Regions from separate parts of the Pseudoalteromonas sp. 13-15 genome, predicted to be linked through region 4. Evidence: predicted binding sites of a transcription regulator. Region 4 holds the regulator's gene; each other region holds the start of a gene.
The links. Region 4 encodes LexA, which represses DNA repair genes until DNA is damaged. Its sites were predicted from a motif close to TACTGTATNNNNATACAGTA; they were not measured.
Positions count from the first base shown of each region.

Region 1: the regulator LexA is predicted to act here: its motif matches at 1,620-1,639, upstream of ruvC (crossover junction endodeoxyribonuclease RuvC).
Region 2: the regulator LexA is predicted to act here: its motif matches at 1,670-1,689, upstream of ATS72_RS16995 (DUF4007 family protein).
Region 3: the regulator LexA is predicted to act here: its motif matches at 2,231-2,250, upstream of uvrD (DNA helicase II).

Region 1 covers NZ_CP019162.1:1,220,603-1,224,071, forward strand. The annotation lists gene ruvB (Holliday junction branch migration DNA helicase RuvB) at 1-419, opposite strand, end outside; gene ruvA (Holliday junction branch migration protein RuvA) at 427-1,044, opposite strand; gene ruvC (crossover junction endodeoxyribonuclease RuvC) at 1,047-1,571, opposite strand; gene ATS72_RS05670 (ABC transporter permease) at 1,701-3,469, opposite strand, start outside.
Region 2 covers NZ_CP019163.1:324,350-327,818, reverse strand. The annotation lists gene ATS72_RS17000 (DEAD/DEAH box helicase) at 1-1,545, opposite strand, end outside; gene ATS72_RS16995 (DUF4007 family protein) at 1,775-2,713, shown strand; gene ATS72_RS16990 (hypothetical protein) at 2,715-3,469, shown strand, end outside.
Region 3 covers NZ_CP019162.1:2,310,166-2,313,634, forward strand. The annotation lists gene yrfG (GMP/IMP nucleotidase) at 1-591, shown strand, start outside; gene ATS72_RS10740 (dUTP diphosphatase) at 588-1,211, opposite strand; gene ATS72_RS10745 (YacL family protein) at 1,294-1,662, opposite strand; gene ATS72_RS10750 (hypothetical protein) at 1,778-2,002, opposite strand; gene uvrD (DNA helicase II) at 2,315-3,469, shown strand, end outside.
Region 4 covers NZ_CP019162.1:2,631,183-2,634,651, reverse strand. The annotation lists gene coxB (cytochrome c oxidase subunit II) at 1-967, opposite strand, end outside; gene lexA (transcriptional repressor LexA) at 1,383-2,000, opposite strand; gene ATS72_RS12210 (PaaI family thioesterase) at 2,177-2,620, shown strand; gene ATS72_RS12205 (hypothetical protein) at 2,622-3,002, opposite strand; gene ATS72_RS12200 (hypothetical protein) at 3,249-3,469, shown strand, end outside.

The sequences.
Region 1 (3,469 bases), 1.4 Mb from region 4:
CCTATCATTATGTCAAGCTGATAGTCTTCCATTGCAGGGTAAAGTATTTCTTCAACCTGTGGGCTTAACCTGTGGATCTCGTCGATAAACAGTACATCACCTTCTTCAAGGTTTGTAAGAAGTGCCGCTAAATCGCCTGCTTTTTCAAGTACAGGTCCTGAGGTGGTTTTAATATTTACGTTTAATTCGTTTGCTACAATATTCGCCAATGTGGTTTTTCCTAAACCTGGCGGACCAAATATTAATAAATGATCAAGCGCTTCATCGCGGCTGCGTGCAGCTTCAATAAATATTTCCATTTGCTGCTTAACATGCGGTTGACCTCGGTAATCAGCCAACAGTTTTGGCCTAATTGCTCGGTCAATCGAGTCTTCATTTGTTTTTTCAGTCGCGTCAATTAAGCGATCCGCTTCAATCATGGGTTACTCACAACATCGATTTTAAAGATTCTTTTATAAGAACCTCAGTAGACATATCCGGTTTACTCACCGATTTTACTGCTTTTTGTGCCTGTGGCAATTTATACCCTAATGCAACAAGTGCAGAAACGGCATCATCCGCTGCATGATTAGCCACTAATGCATCGCTGTGAGGCTCTATCACTGCGCTATCGCTAAATGGTGTAAATAAATCATTACCCCAATCTTTTAGACGGTCTTTCATCTCAAGCACTAAACGTTCAGCGGTTTTTTTACCCACACCCGGTAATTTAACCAGCGATGTAGCATCTTCATTATTTACACAGCTAACAAACTGTTGCGCCGACATTCCCGATAAAATAGCGAGCCCGAGTTTTGGCCCTACCCCATTAGCTTTTAAAAGCTCTCTAAATAATGCGCGCTCTGTTTTATTATTAAAACCAAACAGTAACTGCGCATCTTCACGCACTACAAAATGAGTATAAACAATCGTGTTTTCACCCACTTTTGGTAAGTCGTAAAAACAGGTCATTGGCATTTGTACTTCATAACCCACGCCGCTTACTTCAAGTAAAATTTCGGGGGGTTGTTTTTCAACTAAAATACCATTTAAGCGGCCTATCATTGTTATTTCCTTAAGCGTCCTCTAACGGTTTTGCTTGCGCTGCCCGCTAGTTTAATTAAATTTTGTTCTGAATGAGCATGGCAAATTGCTATTGCTAATGCATCTGCTGCATCGGCTTGAGGCGTACCTGGTAATTTTAGAATATTTTTTACCATATGCTGGACTTGGCTTTTGTCTGCACCACCGTTGCCTACTACAGCTTGTTTAATTTGCCTTGCCGAATACTCAAACACTGGCAAATCAGCCATTGCAGCACCCACAATGGCAGCACCACGCGCTTGGCCAAGTTTTAATGCAGAATCGGGATTATGAGCCATAAATACTTTTTCTATAGCAAACGTTTCAGGCGAAAACTGCTCAACAAGTTGAGTGATGCCCTGGTAAATCATTTTAAGGCGTACCGGAAAAGGATGTTCGGCTAATTTTATACAACCACTGCCTAAATAAGTAAATTTAGCACCTTGGTGAGCAACTACACCGTAACCAGTCAAACGCGATCCTGGGTCGATCCCTAAAATAATGGCCAAATCACATTCTCGTTGTTTTTATTGTAAATTAGGCTAATAATGCCAGAGCACTGTATAAAATACCAGTACCAAGCAAAAACAAAAATGCTCGCTTAAATAGCGAGCATTTTAAACGCAATAATAGTTAGTTTACCCTAAAGCGCGAACTAACCCTTGGGTGTTTTGTTTAAGGGTACGGGCAATCATTAAATAACCCAACCCGGCTACAAATAAACCACCAGCAAGCGGGCCTATAATCCATATGTGTGGATGAAGCTTGCCCGTAAGTTCAAACATTTGTTGCTGCACAATCAAAAGCGCTAAGTCGCTAAAAAATGCAGCAACTAAACCGGCTAACCCACCCAATAATAAAAACTCGTACAAGGTCGCATTTTTAATTAAACGGCTTTTAGCACCTAATGTTCTTAAAATTACAATTTCTTGCATGCGTTCACCTAAGCTCGCTTGCACTTGCGAAATGAGTACTAATGCACCGCACAAAACAACAATGGCAAGTACAAAACCAATGGCAAGTGAGACTTGCGATATTGTGGTTTGTATTTGCTTTACAAAGTTGTCTACATCGATTGCAGTAATGGTTGGATAGGTGCGCAGCAGTTGGCTAAAGTCGCGCTTTTGCTCAGGTTCTATCCTAACCGACGAAATATACGTTGCCGGAAAGTCTTTAAGTACATCTGGGCTGAGTATAATAAAGAAGTTGGGTTTAAGCGTTGCCCAGTTAACTGTGCGAACGCTGGTAATTTTAGCATCGAACGACTGCGCGCCAATTAAAAAGGTAAGTGTGTCGCCAATTTCAACATCAAGGCGCTCTAACATCGACTCTTCAACTGATGCCTCGGCCACTGCGTTTTCACCAAACCATTCACCTTGAATTATCTCGTTTTGAGCCGGTACATCTTTAAGCCACGTTAAGTTTAGCTCACGGCCAATACCCGAACGCGCTTCTTCATCTTTTTTCTCATTGTCTTGAAGAGATACTTCACGTGCAACCAACTCACCATTTACCGCGTTAACACGCCCTCGAATCGTTGGGTAGAAGTCAGACACTAAAATGTCTTTCTCAGCAAGGTAATTATTGATTGGTTCAAGGTCGTTTTGAGTAATATTAACTAAAAATGCATTGGGCGCATCGCTTGGTAATTGCGACTGCCAATCAGCAATCATGTCATTTTTAAGCACAACTAAAAACAGAAGCAGTTTAATGGCGAGCGAAAAACTAATAAGTTGAACTGCATTTACATTGGCACGCTTTTGAATCGACGCAATAGCCAATGACCAACTATTACCTGGTTTTAAACCCAGTTTTCGGCCACCGCCAAATATAAGTTTAGATATTAAAAACAACACGCCAATTAAAGTTAGTGTGGTTATAAATAATATTAGCGTTATTTTTATATTGTTACTAAATAACCACATTAACAAAAACACGGTCAATGCACTCATACCCAAGTGCACGCGGCTCACCGCTAGTTTGTCACCTAAATTACGACGCAGTACCCTAAGTGGCGGAATATCGAACAAATCAAATAACGGTTTAATAGAAAACATAACGGCGCAAATTACACCCGTACTAATTGCTACAAGCCAAGGCTTAAATCCACCCACCGGCAATTCGCTTCCCATACTTTTTGAAAGGTATCCGGTGGCTATTTCTTGCAAGCCGTAACCAATCAATAAACCTATACTCACAGCCATTGCACATACAAGCAATAAGTGAAGCATGTAAATTTTACGGATCATTGAGCGACTGCCGCCCAATGTTTTCATCATCGCAACAGGGTCATATTGGCGCTCGCAGTATCGTTTGGCTGATACAGCAATCGCTACTGCAGCCAAAATAATACCTAGTAAACCCGCTAACAATAAAAAACTCTCAGCTCGGTTTAAACTGTTTGAAA
Region 2 (3,469 bases), on a different replicon from region 4:
TTCTTTGTTACCGCCGCTTTTATAACCCCTCATGGCACGGCCCGCCATTTGCAAATACTGTACTAAGGAGTTCATTGGTTTAGCTATTATGGTTACGTTAGTTTTAGGGGCATCAAACCCTGCCGTTAGTACATTAAAATTAACGAGAACTTGTAGTTCACCATTTTTATATTGCGCTATTTTCGCTCTGCGGCTCTCAGCTGTATCATTTTTACTATCAATAGATGCTGCTTTTATACCTTGATAGGCAAGCGCGGTAGCAAGGTTAATTCCGTGCTCTACGGTACACGCAAAAACGATGATTTGTGAGCCAAGGTTACATTCATCAATTATCGTTTTTAAGATCTGTCGATTACGCTCTATGTTACTTGCTAAAGTCGTCATTGTCTCAACACCGCCCGCATCCCTTAATTCGTATGCAGCAATACCTGAATGATCATAATTTAACGACTTAAAGTTCGCTTTGGCTAAGTAACCTTTTTCTACTAAGTAATCTATTGGTGATAAATAGCCCGAAATTTGCATTGATACTTTATTGTTATAGAAAAAATTAGCTAGGCGAGCGTCTTCTTCAGATAATCCATCCTCAGAATAGCTTCTTCCTGGGGTTGCTGTTAAACCTATTAGGTCAGCATGAAACGCCTCATCATCAATAAAGTCTTGAATCACTTCTTGAAATTTAGGGGCAACAGCTTTGTGAGCTTCATCAAAAATAACTAGCGTGACTTTTTCAGCTAGTTTGCTATATAAAAGTTGTAGTTGCCTTGAGTCACTTTTTCTTAAACTTAAAAACTTATGTAAGCCAGCAACTACAAAGCCAGAGTCAATACCACTTAGGCTTTCTGTGGAACTTGAATAAAACCCATAAAGAGAAGTGGCACGGTTACCCAAAGACTGCCATGCTTTTGAAAATTCAGAGTAAGCTTGTGAACAAAGCTCCTCTCTGTCTGCTAACCACAAAACTAAGTTATTCTCTGATTGCCTGAGATGTTCAGAAGCTATATTCATTGCGGTACGTGTTTTACCAGCGCCTGTAGGCAAATGAATCAATACTCGTTTTTTATTTTGGCCGAGCTGAGAGAAAACCTGTTTACTAATGCCTTGCTGATAAGGGTAGAGACCGTAGTTTGGCTCAATACAAGATATGCTTTTTAAGCCATTATCTTGTTCTAGCTGACTTTCATACAATACAGAAAGCCCTAGTAACTCAGCAAACTTTTTAGGGTTATCATTTGCCCAACTTATTATCGCATCATAGTATTTTGGTGTAACATTTTTTGCTTCAAGTTCAAAGCTTGGAAATAGCTCGGCTAGTTGCGTTGCAGATAAACGGTCGATAAGTTTATTTCGTAATTGAGAGTCAAAAATAAAGTCGACCTGTTTAACACTCGCAACTATACCGGCAAGTTTATTTTTATTGTAAGAGTTGTTTTCTGTTATCTGATTATCTTTTGCATCAAGTTGCAGTGCGAAATTTATTGAATTTTTGGGAAGAAAACTTAATAGTTCATCCTCAGAAAAATTTGCTAGAATTTTTGTCAGCATTGATATCCCTTCAATATAGAACCTAACCTTTTATCACTAAATCAAAGTATTAGATAAGTAAAAATGTATAATACAAAGAAAGGTACAGATTTGTAACCCGTTGGACAACTTTTTTATCAACAATAACTGTATAAATAAACAGTAAATCATAAAATTAGAGCTTTCTCTCAGCTAATAATCCGTATAATATGTGCGGCGTTGGACAATTTCTCCAGGAGCAGTTTTAAGCATGAAAGCTAAATTTACAGGGCACGACACCTTCCCTTTACGCTATGGATGGCTATTTAAAGCTATTAATCACTTGAATAATAAAGGCAATTTTTCTTCTAACGAAGAAAGTATACGTCACTCTATTGTTGAACTAGGTGTAGGCAAGAATATGGTTAAGGCGATTCAGTATTGGGCTGAGTCGGCTAATGTGATAGAAAAAATAAACAAAGGTGAAATAGCTCACTCTGTAGCTAATAACGGAAAGTTTTTATTTGGCGATAAAACTGTAGATGGACACGACCCTTTTTTAGAGCTTCCTGGTTCTGTATGGCTTATTCATTTTTGGCTGAACTTTAACAACATAAGCCTAACTGCATATCGTTACTTTTTTAACTACTCTAACGTTCAATATTTTGAAAAAAGTAAACTAGTAGATGACTGTTATGACGATGCTAAACGACTAGTTAAAACAGAGCTGAGTAACTTAAGTACACTAAAAAAAGATGTAGATTGTTTTTTAAATACTTACAGCAAAAAACAAAAAAATAGTACAGCAAAAAAAGCTGTTAAAGTTGATGAAGACCATTTTACATCGCCTTTAGCTGAATTAAATTTAGTACAAGATAATGGTGGCGGCTTTTATGTAAGTAACCTTGCTGAACGCCCTGAACTACCTGTTGAAATATTTATTTATGCACTGCTTGAGTTTTTTAATGCAGAAACACAAGACTCTAATGTAGGTACTATTGATTTTGATTCTTTACTTACAAAACCTTGCTCACCGGGAAGAATATTTAGGCTTTCAGAGTCTGGGTTAGGGCAAAAGTTGGATGAAGCGCAGGGCTTTACAAGTAAGAATGTAACTTGGGTGGATTCGCTGGGTTTACGTCAAGTAAGTATATCTACTGATATAAAAAATAATGCGATCGATTACTTAAAAATGTACTACGGTAAATAACATGTCTGAATCTTTAATTACAATAAATCAACGCTACAAAAGTTCGACACGAATTGATACCGATAATACTGATTTCTCTCCATTTATAGATGAATTTGTACTGCATGGTACAGCTATAAATGTACTTGATACTATTAGTCGCGAATTTGAAAATAGCACACAACGTGCATTTACAATTACAGGCCCTTATGGGTCAGGTAAATCTACCGTTGCTTTGTTTTTATCTTGCTTGCTCTCTACCGACACAAAAAAACGTAGTTATGCCCTAAAAAAATTAAATAATTCTCAAAGTGTTATTACCGATTTTGAAGAGCGCTTTGCGTTAAAAAACGGTTGGCAAACTGTTAAACATGTTTGTGGTTTAGAAGCCCCAGCAAACAGTATTTTAGTCAGCTTACTTAATGCATTTGATGAAGACTTTGATAAAACAGAAATAGCTGATTTTGATGATGATAAATGCTTAGCAGAAATAAAAAAGATCCTACAAAAACCAAGTAAAAATGAAGACGGTGTTTTAATTTTACTTGATGAAATGGGTAAAGCTTTAGATTATCAATCTCGTGAAAACAAAGATTTACATTTATTTCAATCTTTAGCCGATATTGTGCAGCAGGCAAAACGACCTGTTTTACTTATGGGCTTTTTACATCAGGCGTTTTCTGACTACGCTAAAAACAAAGATGTTAAAACTCAAAAAGAATGGAGCAAAGTGCAAGGGCGCTATCGCGACTTAAGCTTTAATCCATCTATTGACGA
Region 3 (3,469 bases), 320 kb from region 4:
GATTTACATTATGACAGCCATTTTTGGTTAACTGTTCTTCCACAGCAACACGCCTTAGCGAAAAATATAAGCCTGAGCGAAGCAAAAGAAGATATTTTTAAACGCTACCAAGCTGTAAGCGGCCAAATTGAGTGGTATTGCTTAGATTATTGGGAAGATCAGCTTAAATTACCAATTATGGATTTAAAGCGAGAAACACAGCACCTTATAAAAGTTCGTGACGACGTGCCCTATTTTTTAACGGAGCTAAAAAAAGCAGGAAAAGAGCTTATATTGCTTACCAACGCACATCCAGAAAACGTCATGATGAAATTTGAACACACCGCAATCGATAATTATTTAGATGGTGTAGTGTCGACTCATGAATATGGCGTAAGTAAAGAGCAGCAAAGTTTATGGCACCAAGTACAAAATGATTTAGGATTTAACAAAACACGTACTTTGTTTGTTGATGACAGCATAGCTGTATTAAATGCCGCAAAAGAATACGGCATTGGACACTTACTTGCGGTTGCCAACCCCGACAGTCAGCAACCACACAACGAAATAGCCGATTACTTAAATGTAACCGACTACCGTACTATTATTTAGCTTTTTGGGTAACGTGCCTCAAGGCCTTGATAGACTAATTTTGCGAAGTCTGCATGTTCGGTATCAAGGCTTTTAACTACTTCCACTAAGTGCTCGTTATCTTCTTGCCCGTTCCACACTTTAATGTAGCTACCGTCTTTATAACCATGGTCTTGGCGGAAAAAGTTTAAGGTATTTTTACCAACATAACCACGGTATAAATCGTCAATATCCATGCCCATTTGTGCCATACAACCGGCAAATGCTGATGCATTAAACGCTTTATCTGCAACAGCAGATGCCGCAAGTATTTCTAACGTTTGCTTAAAGTCATCAGCTTGCTGAACTTGGCTCAACTCACTTTCTAATTGCTTTGCTAAGTCTTGATAGCTTGTTTTTCCGTCAATACGTAGCGACAAACCAAAGTGAAAAATATCAACCAATTCTAAAATAACTTGCTCGGTATCGGGTGTTTGTTTTTTCCACCACTTCCAGCCATGATGATCTAGCATTTCGGCACACTCAACCCAAATAGCGCGATACCATTCAAACCCTTGTGTAAACCATTGTTCATGCACTTTTGTATTCATGGCGTTTTGCATTTCTAGCATGACTACTAGCTTATTTAAATTGGCAGACATATCAATTCCTGTCGTTTTTAGTTGTTTTAATAATACAGAGAAAGCGCTGTTTTTGCATTTGCTATGTCTGTTTTAATTATTTTTATCGATTACTGGTAAACTCAGCCCACGACTCGATTAAATCAACAAAGTCTTCAAAACCACAACCACTGCTTAAGTCGTTCTCTTCAAGCATTAAATCATCATCTTGATAGGCAATTAAGTCTTCGCTGTCTTGGTGCAGAGCATGAGCCTCAAATAAGGCCTCATCTTTAGATAAAATTAAATCTATTTCTTGGCCTTTTAGAGTGACTGGCTCAAAACTCGTTTTGACAGACACAATAAGTGCTTGCACCATAGCGACTTTGTCTTTGCCAATTTCTTCGTTTAACCAACGACCTATTATTGCGTGTTCGCTGCTTATTTTAATTCGTAAACCACTAATAGGGTCACGTATAAATTGATATTCCATAGCTATTACTTATTAAACGTTAATAACGCGATTATACCCGTAAATTAGCTGTAACGCCGACCCTAAAAAACAAAATAGCGCCATTGGGCGCTATTTTTGTAAAACGTTTAAATACCTAACTTCGCGAGCGGTATCGTGCCGCATCTATTATCGACCATAAATAAATAATAGGGACTAATACAAAACCAACGAGTACGTAAATAAGTGCGTAACTTATAACAATAGCTAGCGCAAAAAATATAGCCGCTAAAATACGCCCTTGTACTAGTTGCCCTAAACCAGGAAAAAATATATTACACAATGCAGCAATCACATTACCGCCAGACCCTTGATCAGCCATACTCACCTCTGTAGTTAATTAATTTTAAATTTTAGTTATCTACTTACTATCACACTTTATGCCAATTTATTAAAGCTTAAAAATCAGCTAGTTAAATTACGACTCACTAATTACTTTGGTATTTTTTACTAAATATAGGTCAATTTGATTATTTTTATTATTAATTTTAGTCACTTATCCACGCCAAAAACTATCCAGCTGATTGGTTTTAGAGGCTATTTTTATAATAGCTGTTCATAAAAACAGTATTTTATTTAGCCTAACAAAAACACCTGTTATACTGCCCTCAATATTGATTAAAAAGGCGTAACGATGGACGTTTCAGAATTACTCGACGGCTTAAATGACAAACAACGCGATGCCGTTGCAGCCCCATTACAAAACATGCTGGTGTTGGCCGGTGCTGGGTCTGGTAAAACACGAGTGTTAGTTCATCGTATCGCGTGGCTTATGCAAGTTGAACAAGCATCAGCTTATAGTATTTTTGCGGTAACTTTTACCAATAAAGCAGCTAAAGAAATGCGTACCCGCGTTGAAGAAACCTTAAAAGCACCGGTTGGCGGGATGTGGATTGGTACTTTCCATGGTTTATCACACCGTATTTTACGCGCTCATCACCGTGAAGCTAACTTACCAGAAGCCTTTCAAATTTTAGATTCTGATGACCAACTTCGTATGATCAAGCGCTTATTAAAATCAATGAATATTGATGATAAAAAGTGGCCTGCAAAACAGTTTGGTTGGTACATAAGCGCTAAAAAAGACGAAGCACTTCGCCCTAAAGATATTCAAGCTTATGATATAAACGAGCAAATGATGCTGCGTGTATATGCCGCCTACCAGGAAGCGTGTGACAGGGCTGGTTTGGTCGATTTTGCTGAAATACTGCTACGCAGCTATGAAGTATTAAAAAATAACCCGACGTTACTTCGCCACTACCAACAGCGCTTTGCCCACATGCTAGTAGACGAGTTTCAAGATACTAATACCATTCAGTACGCATGGTTAAAGTTACTTGCCGGCGACACAAGCAGCATAATGATTGTTGGCGACGACGACCAAAGTATTTACGGCTGGCGCGGCGCTAAAATAGAAAACATAAAACGTTTTTTAACTGACTTTGATGCTGAAACTATTCGCCTTGAACAAAACTACCGTTCAACCGCAACTATTCTTAAAGCATCTAATGCGCTTATAAAAAATAACTCCGAGCGTATGGGAAAAAGCTTATGGACCGATGGTAACGAAGGCGAGCCTATATCAATTTATGCCGCCTTTAACGAGCTAGACGAAGCCCGCTTTGTGAGTAGCAAATTACGTAGTTGGTTAAATGCTGGTAACGCGTTGCAAGACGCCGCTATTTTATACCGTAGTAACGCGCAATCTCGTGTACTCGAGGAAGCCATGCTGCAAGAAGGCTTAAAATATCGCATTTACGGTGGTATGCGATTCTTCGAGCGTCAAGAA
Region 4 (3,469 bases):
TGTCTATATGACCTTTTATATCGCCAAGTACAATTGGGCTACCTTTTAGAGCCGGAAATACGCCCGGTAGCCCTAACCCTGTAGGTTGATGACATGCTGCACAACTTGCCATGTATACTTGAGCGCCCAGCTCCATTAGCTCTTCTTTAGGTAATGTTTGATCAAGTAAAGCGGCATCAGCTAAAGCTGCTTGTTGCTTAGCTTGTTTAGCATCGGCCAACCATACTTTAAAGTCAGCCTCAGATTTGGCCTCTACCACAACGGGCATAAACCCGTGATCTTTACCGCACAGCTCAGCACACTGACCTCGGTAAATGCCTTCTTCGTTTATGTTGGTCCATGTTTCGTTAATAAAGCCTGGGTTGGCATCTTTTTTAACGGCAAAGTCTGGTACCCACCAAGAGTGGATAACATCATCTGAGGTCATTAAAAAACGAATTTTTTGATTAATTGGCAGTACGAGGGGTTTGTCTACCTCAAGTAGATAATTTGGGTTTTTATCAGCTAAATTAGTTATTTCATCCTGAGGAGTTGCAAGCATTGAGTAAAACTCTACATCTTCTCCCATGTATTCATAATGCCATTTCCACTGTGAACCTGTAACTTTAATTGTTAAGTCGGCTTTACTGGCATCTTCCATCGCTATTAACGTTTTTGTAGCTGGCACTGCCATAGCAATTAAAATAACAAATGGAATGGCGGTCCAAAGAATTTCTACTTTGGTGCTTTCGTGGAATTGAGCGGGAACCGCTCCTTTAGATTTGCGATGATGAATGAGTGCCCAAAGCATAATGGCAAACACTATTATCCCAATCACACAACATATAAAAAATATGGTCATGTGTAATTCGTAAACATTTTCACTTATATCTGTAACGCCTTTACGCATATTAAATTGGCTATTTGCCAAGGCTAACTGCGGAAAAACACACAATATAAGCCACAAGGTACAACTAAGTTTACCCATGTGACGACTCCTTTGATGCTGTTGCTAGTGCAAAGCGAAGAGGCATACGGCTTAAACGCCAATTCGTTATTTTTATTTTTTTATTAATGCCGTTTTATTTATAAAAATTGGCATTCACTGCGCTAGCAAAAGTTTATTGTGTGTGCTCAAAACTTAAAAGCGATGAGTATTGCCAGCGTCAGCTTATTAACAATTAGTTAATATTTAACCACCATGCAAGTTTTTTGTATTAAAAACAAACAATAAATATATAAAAAGTAGAGAGTTGACTTAGTTGAACGTAGAGAGAAATAGCTCAAATCGAGAGGTGGTAAGGGCTAAGGATGAAATGAAAGAGTGTGAATAAAAAACAAACAAAATTTTAAAAATAAAAAAAGCGCACCAAAAAAGTGCGCTTTTTATAAAATAAGAAAAACTACATCCAGTCCGCGTTACGAATTACACCCACTGCTAAGCCTTCAATGTTGAACGACTCAGTTTCAAGATCGACCTTAATTGGTGCAAACTCGTCATTTTCGGCATGAAGCAATACCTGACGACCCGCTTTTTCGATGCGTTTTACGGTTACATCGTCATCAACACGGGCAACCACAACTTGACCATTTTCAGCCACTTGTGTTTTATGCACAGCAAGTAAATCGCCATCCATAATGCCTATATCTTTCATACTCATACCGTTTACGCGCAGTAAAAAGTCGGCAGCTGGTTTAAACATTAATGGGTCAATTTTACAGTGGCTTTCAACATGTTCTTGCGCCAAAATAGGGGAACCTGCCGCAACTCGGCCAATAAGCGGTAAACCTAATTGTTCTGGCTCCTCTTCTTCAACAAGTTGAATTCCACGGCTTGCGCCAGGTTTCATTTTAATCACCCCTTTTTTGGCAAGGGCTTTTAAATGTTCCTCAGCGGCATTTGCACTTTTAAACCCTAACGTTTGTGCTATTTCGGCACGTGTAGGCGGCATACCAGTGTCTTTAATAAACACTTTAATTAATTCGAGTATTTGAGCTTGGCGTTTAGTTAATGGGCGCATACAACTGGTTTTCCATACAGTACATTTAACTGTGAGTATATACAGTTAAATAAAAATCGCAAATTTAAATTATTCGTTCAAATAGCCAAATTACTTCCTTACGTGTACATTTTAGGGGCTTTCTAAAATAGCCTATAAAAATAGTAACTTGCTACATTAAATTTAAAGGAATCTATATGAGTATTTGGCATCAACCCATTACATTAGCATTGTGTAAACAATTGGACGAAGGCATTAATGGCCAAGGGACGCTAATGAAAACCATGGGAATCGAAATAACAGAGATAGGCGACGATTATCTAGTAGCAACCATGCCTGCAATCCCTGCACACCATAACCCTATTGGCATGGTTCATGGCGGCGCAAACGTTGTACTCGCCGAAACCGTAGCGAGCTATGCTGCTAATTTTGTAGTTGATTTCACAAAGTTTTACTGTGTTGGGCAAGAAATAAGTGCAAGCCATTTAAAGGCTTCTCGCAATGGTACATTAACGGCAACAGCACGCGCATTTCATATTGGAAAACGAAGCTCTGTTTGGGAAATAAAAATTACAAACAGCCGCAACGAGCTATGCTGCGTATCAAAAATGACCGCAGCCGTTGTTGAGCGAAAGACGTAAGTTATTTTTCGAGAGGGTAAATTGTTATTTCCATACCCGCGCCAATAGCAGATATACGCAGTAGTGTATCTGCATGTAAAGCTTGATTAAAACATTTTGGCGACGTGCCTGACTCAAACCCTATATCAAACGTTCTACGTGAGCAGCTTAACCATTGCTTTAATGCATTGCGTGAACATGACTCAATAAGCTCACATATATGGTTTATTGCTTTGTCTGGTGATTTTACATCGCCAGCTACCTCAATACGTGCTAATTGACGGTATTCGTCTTTGTCATAATGTAAAATCGTTGCGACTTTTTTTAGGTCGGCCACCAGCACACTAATATCTTGTTTTGACTCAAGCTCTAGATCTACATTTAAAAATTGAATTTCCGACATTGTCTCGTATTTATCCTCTAATGGTTACCATGCAAACTTTAACGCAGTTTTACCTTTATACCAAATCAACACCCTATAAATAGACGTTTTATATAGTAATACTCTTATTTTAGAGTGCTATTGCTGCTTACAATTGGCGCTATTGTGCTGAAACGCTATTTTAATGCACTAGTGCGACATTTTGTCGCACTCACCTTGCTCAACCATCGCGTAAAATGTCTCGTAAAAATAATAAGATAAACACACATGAAAAAAGTTTTTAAACCAGCACGTAAACTTCATAAATGGTTGGGCTATTTATTAGGAATACAAATACTAGCTTGGTTGCTTGGCGGTTTGGTTATGAGCGCTATCCCGCTTGAAAAAGTACATGGTAAACACCTAGCAACACGCACCCTAGTTAACCCCTTTAAAAGCAGCGATTACGTGGCATCAATTGATAATATTGTTTCGCAAGTCACTAATCC